Regions from separate parts of the Bacillus sp. 37MA genome, predicted to be linked through region 1. Evidence: riboswitches for the same ligand, from Rfam matches in the RefSeq annotation. Region 1 holds a riboswitch; the other holds the start of a gene.
What was found. Region 1 has a riboswitch for FMN ahead of A3M5_RS0110965 (ECF transporter S component). Riboswitches for the same ligand answer to the same signal wherever they lie in the genome.

Region 1 (4,422 bases):
GGCCGGCAAAAAGTGCAGGCAGAAGTGCCAATTGACGAAGGATCGAGTTTAGACAGCCGCTATGAAAATTCATTTATTGTCGGTGTGCCTTTTGAAATGAATAACGGGGAAAATGGAGCTGTCTTTATTTATCAGTCGCTGCAGGTAATGAAAGAAACGACCGAACAGACGACAAAACTTATTTTGGCTGCAGCGGGTATTGCCATCGTTTTAACAACCTTTTTTGCTTTCTTTCTATCCACTCGTGTCACAGCACCGCTTCGAAAAATGCGGGAAGCAGCAACAGAGTTGACACAAGGGAATTTCGATATGAAAGTACCCATTTTAACGAATGATGAAATAGGGGCACTTGCAACGTCCTTTAACAAAATGGGATACCAGTTGAAAGGAAACATTCATGCGCTTAATCAAGAAAAAGAACAGCTGTCGAGTATTTTAAGTTCAATGGCGGATGGGGTTATTACACTCGATCAAAACGCAAAGGTGCTGATTACAAACCCGCCAGCGCATCAGTTTTTACATAACTGGCAATTTGAAAACAAAGCGAGCGGCAATGAAGCCGAAGTACCGACACTGTTAACTGCTTTATTTGAAGAAGCGGTAAAAACAGAAACAGAGCAGGAAGGCGAATTGACGATGCAGGGCCGTTCTTATGTTATCATCGTCAGTCCGCTTTATAATGACGAATCTGTGCGCGGTGCTGTGACGGTCGTCCGAGATATGACGGAAGAGCGGCGTCTTGATAAATTACGTGAAGACTTCATTGCCAACGTATCCCATGAATTACGTACGCCGATTTCAATGATGCAAGGCTATAGTGAAGCCATCGTCGATGATATTGCGTCTACAGAAGAAGAAAAGCGAGAAATCGCACAAATTATTCATGAAGAGTCGCTGCGGATGGGGCGTCTCGTTAATGAACTGTTGGATCTTGCCCGCATGCAGGCCGGCCACATGACGCTAAATAAAGAAGAGGCAGACATTGAGCCATTTTTGATCCGTGTGACCAATAAGTTCCAGGGGATTGCAAAGGAAAAAAATATTCACCTGTCAGCGGAAACGAGTTATTCTCATGCGCCAGTATCGATTGATGAAGATCGGATTGAACAGGTGCTTACAAATTTAATCGACAATGCGCTGCGCCACACGCCAGAGAATGGAAACGTGAAAGTCGTTCATGAATTAAAAGAACTGTATCATGTCATTCGCGTCGAAGATTCCGGTTCTGGTATTCCGGAAGAGGATTTACCATTTGTCTTTGAACGTTTTTATAAAGCGGATAAAGCCCGGACGCGTGGACGTTCAGGAACCGGACTTGGTTTATCGATTGCAAAAAACATCGTTCATGCGCACGGCGGTACGATTAAAGTACAAAGTCATCTTGGACAAGGTACCGTTTTTTTCTTTACCATTCCAATACATGCTTGACAAAACAATTCCAAATCTGAGATAATAAACTTCAAATTTAATCAATTCATCTTCGGGGCGTGGTGAAATTCCCGACCGGCGGTAATTGGAGCTCAGTCTCCTTAAGCCCGCGAGCCGATAAGGCAGGATCCGGTGCGATTCCGAGAGCCGACAGTATAGTCTGGATGGGAGAAGATGAAGGTATGCCAGCGTTCAAAATGGTGCATGATGGACGTTTATTTGAGCATGACTTTTCTCCCCTTAGGCCTCCTGCTTAAGGGGATTTTTGCTGTTCGGTATACCTTCCTTCTGGAGAGATGGATCATAAGAAGGGGAGAATTAAATATGAAGAAGAACAAAGTACGTGTATTAACGATGCTGGGGCTGCTTTCAACATTATCTTATTTGTTGATGCTGATCAATTTTCCAATCCCGCCATTTCCACCTTTTTTAATGATTGACTTCAGCGATATTCCTGCACTGATTGCCGCTGTTGTCTTCGGTCCAATTGCGGGCATTACAGTCGAATTTTTGAAAAATGTATTGAATTTTATTATGATAGGAAGTCCAACTGGCGTTCCGGTTGGCCATCTCGCCAACTTTGTGGCAGGTGTCACCTTTATATTACCTGTCTATTACGTATATAAACGATTTGAGTCTAGAAAAGCGATGCCTTTTGCGATTTTAACGGGTGTTATCTTCATGTCTGTGATCATGAGTGTGCTGAACTACTATGTCATTTTACCGGCGTATACACTGTTCCTCGGTTCACCGGCTATGAGCGGTCCAGAAATGCGTCAAATGGTTGTCGCAGGTATCTTGCCATTTAACATCGTAAAAGGAATGATCGTTGGTATTGTGTATTACATGATTTTTGTCCGCTTGAATAGCTGGACGAAAAAACAGCTGGCGGCTTAACGAAAAAAATGGCCCTGCTTCTTTAAGAAGCGGGGCTATTTTTTCTATTCGAATTTAAGTGCATCACCGTCAAATGATTCATCAGCAATTTTGATTGAGTCTGTCGGGCAGCCTTCAAATGCGTCCTGCATGTCTTCTTCGAGAATATCAGGAACGATAGCAGTACCTTCGTTGTCATCTAAAATAACGAATGCAATGCCCTCGTCGTCATAATCATAAATATCGGGTGCAGCAGCGCCACAAGCGCCACAAGCGATACATGTGTCTTTATCGACAATCGTATACTTTGCCATGAGTGGACCTCCTATAAAATTTGTCAGTAAGCGTCGACTAAACACTTCTACCCTTCATTCTAAGTCCGATTAAATGACTTTTCAATACAAAACTCTTTGAATCCATAATGAAAAGGCTTACAATATAAAAAAAGAACCAAAAAGACAAGAACGCATGTTTTGTGGTACAATAAAGTAAAAAGGAAGAGGTGATGTGTGTGAGGTGTTTAGAGGCGGTTATGGTAAATGCTATAAAGGCTGTAGAAGGAGAACGCACATCATCGTCTGTTTATCATTTACTAAAAGGAAAAAAATCCGCGCAGACGATTCAAGATGCGCACTTATATCAATTAACGAAATGGTTTCATACTGCTCCTTTCTTAACGCTCTCTTCATTTGAAACAATGATGAATGGCCTTATAAAAAAAGCGTATATAACGGGTGATTTGCAGCGCCCATTTGTTACACAAGAAGGAGTAGAAAATATGAATCGCCTTTTTCAGCAGACAGGTTCGTTTAACGAATTGTCGGGATGGCAATTCTCTGGGACGGCCTCTGTCTTTTTTAGTCGACTACAGCTGCTTGTTCAGGTAGCGTCACATCTTACTTACGGTGATTCGTCTTACTATCCGGTGACACGTGATGACAGAATCCTTGAATGGGTGAAGAGATTTTTAACCTATATGCCATGTTCAAAAAAAGAACTCTCACCCCGTCTGTATAGTGAACTTGATTGTCTCTTTCGACAACTTCCAGAACAGCCTGAGTGTATTGTCATCCGTTTTTCGGGTCATAAACAGACTGGTAAAACGATTGCGCAAGCAGCGGAAAGGCTTGAAATGGAAGAAACAGAATACTGGTTCCGATTTCTTCATGCTCTCCATTCGATGATCAAAAATATAACAGAATCAATGTCGGGGACCCCTTTGCTGCAGGCGGTCGTGATGGATATACATGATCCGGTGACATTGACAATATCGGCACGCCAGACAGCGGATTACTTGAAAAAAGCGATGACAATAGATCAAATTGCTGCAAGCAGGCGGCTAAAAGAAGCAACGATTGAAGACCATATTGTTGAACTGGCGTTGAATGATCCATCATTTTCGATCCGCCCGTTTATTGAAGAAGAAAAAGAAGCAGCGGTCATCGAAGCAGCAAGGCTCGTTTCAAACCGTCAATTAAAGCCATTAAAAGAAAAACTACCGGATCATTCTTATTTTCAAATCCGACTCATACTGGCGAAAGAAAGCGGGAAATCGGTATGAACGTAGAAAATGTGCTTCATGAGAGATTTGGTTTTGCAGAGTTTCGTCCCGGACAGCGTGAGACGATCGAGTCGGTTTTATCCGGACAGCATACATTAAGCATGCTGCCAACCGGAACGGGAAAGTCGCTCTGTTATCAGCTGCCAGCCTATTTACTTCCAGGGACGGTCTTAATCGTATCACCGCTTCTATCGCTTATGCAGGATCAAACGGAACAATTAAAGATGCGTGGGGAAAAACGGGTTATTGCGTTGAATTCATTTTTGCAATACGAAGAAAAAACAGCGGCACTTGCGAATCTGAACCGGTACAAATTTATTTTTTTATCACCAGAAATGCTTCAATTGCCGCAAGTGATTGGGGCACTGTGTCCGCTAACTGTTTCGTTATTTGTCGTGGATGAAGCGCACTGCATTTCACAGTGGGGATATGATTTTCGTCCGGATTATCGTTTATTGGGCGACGTTCGTCATGAACTTGGCAGCCCGCTGACGCTTGCGTTAACCGCAACGGCGACAGAAAAAGTACGACAGGATATTAGAGAAGGCCTTCATCTG
Region 2 (4,422 bases), 370 kb from region 1:
CCGTATGACCGGTCCGGCGCAGTACACCACCTGCTTTTGCGATCAATGGAAAAACATGCCCTGGCCGCTTAAAATCAGCGGGTACAGACTGTTCATCAACAAGCGCCCGAGTAGTATCGGCGCGTTCAAAAGCACTAATTCCAGTCGTTGTGGATATATGATCGATGCTGACTGTAAAAGCGGTTCCGTGGCTGTCTGTATTATGGTCAATCATCGCGTGCAAATTGAGACGGTTCGCAATATTCTCTTCAATCGGTACGCAAATAAGGCCTCGTCCTTCTTTTGCCATAAAATTAATCATTGCTCCGTCCGCAAGTTCAGCAAGTCCGAGTAAATCACCTTCGTTTTCACGGTCTTCATCATCAACGACGATAATCATTTTCCCATTCTTTAAATCCTCTACCGCTGATTCAATATCTGCAAACATCCCGTTCCCTCCTTATAAATAGCCGTTCTCTTTTAATAAATCCATTGTAACGCCTTCTTTTTGAGGTCCTTCTTTTTTCTCCAACATATTGCTGACGTACTTCGCGAGCATATCGCATTCAATATTAACCGGATCACCAATTCCTTTTGTGGCTAGCACCGTTTCATCACGTGTATGCGGAATGAGGGAGATTGTCACGTCGTTATCAGTCACGCCGAATAATGTGAGCGATGTCCCGTCAAGAGCAATCGACCCTTTGTATAAAAAATACCGGCCGAGATGCATTGGATACGAAATTGTCATATAAAGCGCATTTTCTTCTAGTTTTTTTGACGTAATATGCCCGACACCATCCACGTGCCCTGAGACAAAATGACCGCCAAACCGGCCATTTGCAGCCATGGCACGTTCTAAGTTGACCGACGATCCTGGTGTTAGCATAGACAAGGAGGTCGATGTAAACGTTTCAGGCATAACATCTGCTGTAAAATGTGTTTTCGTGAACGTTGTAACCGTTAAACAAACACCGTTCACTGAAATACTATCTCCTAATTGAACATCCGATACAATTTTTTTTGCGGCAATCATTAACTGAAGCGATTTGCCTCCTCGGACAATGCGCTCAATTTTACCAACTTCTTCAATAATACCCGTAAACATTTAAAGGTCCCTTCTTTCAGCGACAATTTTCAAATCCGGACCGATCATCTCAACCGATGTAAATTCGAGCGGCAGCGCTTCAGTCATGACCGATCTGCCGAGACCACCGAATGAAGACGGAGCAGACTTTCCGCCAATCAGCTTTGGCGCGACGTACATGATCAGTTTATTAAATGAACCGATGTCTAAAAAGGACGCGTTTATTTCCGCACCTGCTTCCACAAACAGCGTCATAATGTCCATTTTGCCGAGCTCATCAAGCACAGCGTCAACAGACATATTCGGCATGCGAATAATCGTCACGCCAGCATCTTCCAGCGCGCGTTGTTTTTTCGTTTGTGCATTGCTTGCACAAAAAATAATCGTTTTTGCTTCTTTGTTTTGAATAATGTGGAAATCAACTGGGACGCGTAAATGCGTATCCAGCAACACCCGAATGGGATTTTTTCCTCCGCGGGGCAAACGGGAGGTCAGGAGTGGATTGTCGTGTAAGACGGTTCCAATACCGGTTAAAATGGCATCGTGTTGCGACCTTAGAAGGTGTACATCTTCTCTGGCAGCATCGTTTGTAATCCAGCGGCTATGTCCTGTATGGGCAGCCGTTTTGCCGTCGGCGGTGACAGCGGTTTTAATCGTAACATATGGTCGTTTCGTTTGGATAAAATGAAAAAATGGTGCGAGTAACGCGTGTGCTTCTTTTTCGCAAATACCGGTCGTTACATCAATACCGGCTGCGCGGATTTTATCGATGCCTTTCCCTCCAACGAGCGGATTCGGATCAACAACGGCGATAAACACGCGGCGAATGCCTTTTTCAATAATAAGATCTGCACACGGTGGTGTTTTTCCAAAATGAGCACACGGTTCAAGCGTTACGTAAATGTCGGCACCTTTTGCATGATCGCCAGCCATGGCAAGCGCTGCCACTTCCGCATGAGCTTCACCGGCTTTTAAATGAGCACCCATGCCGATAATCCGGCCGTCTTTCACAACGACAGCTCCAACTGGTGGATTCGGTGACGTTTGATACGCAGCACCTTTAGCTAGAGTCAATGCAATATTCATATAATAATTGTCTTGCATGGGTACGCTCCCTTCTTTAAAAATATCCGCCAGTACACAAATAAAGGGGCCCTTACATTGAAAACAATGTGGGGCCCCATTTTAGCATCAATAAATAAGCGTTTTCAATACTAATTTCAAAAATTAGCAAACGCGTCTTATCCTTTCCTCCCATCCAGACTTTCACTGTCGGCTCTGGAATTTCACCAGATCCACCGCACGATTGCGGGTCACGGACTGAGGGGCATATGTGGCCCCATCACCGCCGGTCGGGAGTTGCACCCTGCCCCGGAAAGGTATTATTCGAATGTTGTATTTATTATGAACTTAGTTTGATCTTTCTGTCAAGTAAGTGATTCCTGTTTTTTTATCCAAATGGCCATCGCTGCAATAAGTATGAGTAGTACAATTTGTGGCACGACGGTTTCTATTGTCGGATACAGGCCGATCATGTCGATAAACGGGACGTATGACGCTTGATGTGTATCGATCGCACCCGCCACTTGAAGTGAATGAATGCTTTTGCCTAAAATTTTAAAAGCTCGCACATAAATGAACATTGCTGCACCGATGAAAAAGGGGCGAAGCGGAATTTTGACGCTGTATTTCATCACAAGGAAGCCCGCTGCAGAAACGACGATGATCGCAGACACAATACCTGTTACGAGAGCACTGACGCTCATATTTGGCGCCATGCCAGCATAAAAAATAATGGTCTCAGCGCCTTCACGAAAAACAGATAAAAAGCTGATGACGGCAAAAGAAACGATGCTGCCAGATGCAGCAGCTTTCCCCATAGACTGATCGACGAACCGCGTCCATTTTTTCATATTCGATTTTCCGTGCATCCACATGCCGACACCAATCATCATAACAACAGCGGCAATACCTGCAAATTCTTCCATATATTCGCGTCCTGAAGCACCACTCAATCCACTGAAGAGGTAATTAAGAATAAGCGCCATGACGATACTTGCACCGACACCTCCAGCGGCACCAATCCAGATCCATTTTTCCGCAGCCGTCTGGCCTGTTTTCGCTAAAAAGGCAACGAATGATGACAACCGCTTCCAGTCCTTCTCGAAGCAATACTAGCGCCGCATCCCACCACGTATAAGATGATGTACCTGTAAGCAGAATGACCCTGTCGTACAGATCCGCAATGATGTCCGCGGCTTTTTCGGCACCGCCATTGGCAGATGATAATATACCTGCCGCTTCAGGAATACGCACTTCAATGTCGCTATATAAACTTGCTTCTTTCACTTGGATGGCGCCTTCTACTACTGGCCAGTTTGAACAGCTTCTTCAACAGCGGCAGAGTCACCTTGTAACGTTTTCCATTCTAAATCAAATGCGGCCATGTTTTCTTCAACAGCTATAAAATCGCCGGCTTTCGCTTTCATAATCGCATCGCCTATCGGCACAAATAAAAGATCTGTATTTGTTGCTGCCTGTGCACCAGGATTCATCCATCCGCATATAATAAAAAGCAGCAGAAAAAAATTAACGAAATAACGTTTCACCGAGCCAGCCCCCTTTTTTCACACCAGGCAGGCAAGCGAAAACTGCACTTCCACGATGAATCGTATATTCATTCAATTTATCCTTATTTGCAAGCCTTGTTTGAATCGGAATAAACTGATTAGATGCACTTTTTTGGAAGCTGATAAATAACAATCCTGCATCAAAGCTACCTGTTTTTTTATCCAGTCCGTCCGCATATGAATAGGAGCGGCGAAGCAATTTCATTTTGCCATCTCCATGTGCAAGTGCTGTATGGGAGTCGGCTGGTATCAATTTATTTCCATTCTCATCGGTTTTATCAATCTGAACCGGATCGAATTCTTTTTTACCGCCCATTGGTGCACCCGAATCACGATAGCGGCCAAATGTTGCTTCTTGTTCGCCAATCGCTGCCCGATCCCATACTTCAATAAACATTTGTACGCGGCGCACAACCATATACGTGCCGCTCGTCATCCATCCATCATTCACCCAAACAAGATCTTTCATGAGGGAATTGTTCGTATGATCCGGGTTGCCGGTTCCATCTTTAAATCCGAACAAATTTCGAGGTGTTTCACTTTCTGTATTCGCCTGTTTCGTCCGTTGGAATGCGGCTTGCGTCCATTTGAGCTGAGCTTTTCCATGGGCAATCCGGACTAAGTTACGCACCGCATGAAACGCGACTTGCGGATCATCGGCACACGCCTGAATGCACAAATCACCGCCTGACCACTCTTCTTCAAGAGCGTCAAATGAAAAAGCCA

Region 2: it holds a riboswitch for FMN, as region 1 does, so the genes downstream of both, ribD (bifunctional diaminohydroxyphosphoribosylaminopyrimidine deaminase/5-amino-6-(5-phosphoribosylamino)uracil reductase RibD) here and A3M5_RS0110965 (ECF transporter S component) in region 1, are expected to answer to the same signal.

What each region holds. Positions count from the first base shown of each region.
Region 1 is NZ_KB889752.1:1,957,829-1,962,250, reverse strand. It holds gene A3M5_RS0110970 (ATP-binding protein) at 1-1,428, shown strand, start outside; FMN riboswitch at 1,473-1,608, shown strand; gene A3M5_RS0110965 (ECF transporter S component) at 1,753-2,325, shown strand; gene A3M5_RS0110960 (ferredoxin) at 2,370-2,618, opposite strand; gene A3M5_RS0110955 (YpbB family protein) at 2,816-3,865, shown strand; gene A3M5_RS0110950 (RecQ family ATP-dependent DNA helicase) at 3,862-4,422, shown strand, end outside.
Region 2 is NZ_KB889752.1:1,586,277-1,590,698, forward strand. It holds gene A3M5_RS0108940 (bifunctional 3,4-dihydroxy-2-butanone-4-phosphate synthase/GTP cyclohydrolase II) at 1-427, opposite strand, end outside; gene ribE (riboflavin synthase) at 440-1,087, opposite strand; gene ribD (bifunctional diaminohydroxyphosphoribosylaminopyrimidine deaminase/5-amino-6-(5-phosphoribosylamino)uracil reductase RibD) at 1,088-2,170, opposite strand; FMN riboswitch at 2,309-2,449, opposite strand; gene A3M5_RS22700 (FTR1 family iron permease) at 2,494-3,213, opposite strand; gene A3M5_RS25785 (hypothetical protein) at 3,098-3,415, opposite strand; gene A3M5_RS0108960 (hypothetical protein) at 3,433-3,675, opposite strand; gene efeB (iron uptake transporter deferrochelatase/peroxidase subunit) at 3,656-4,422, opposite strand, start outside.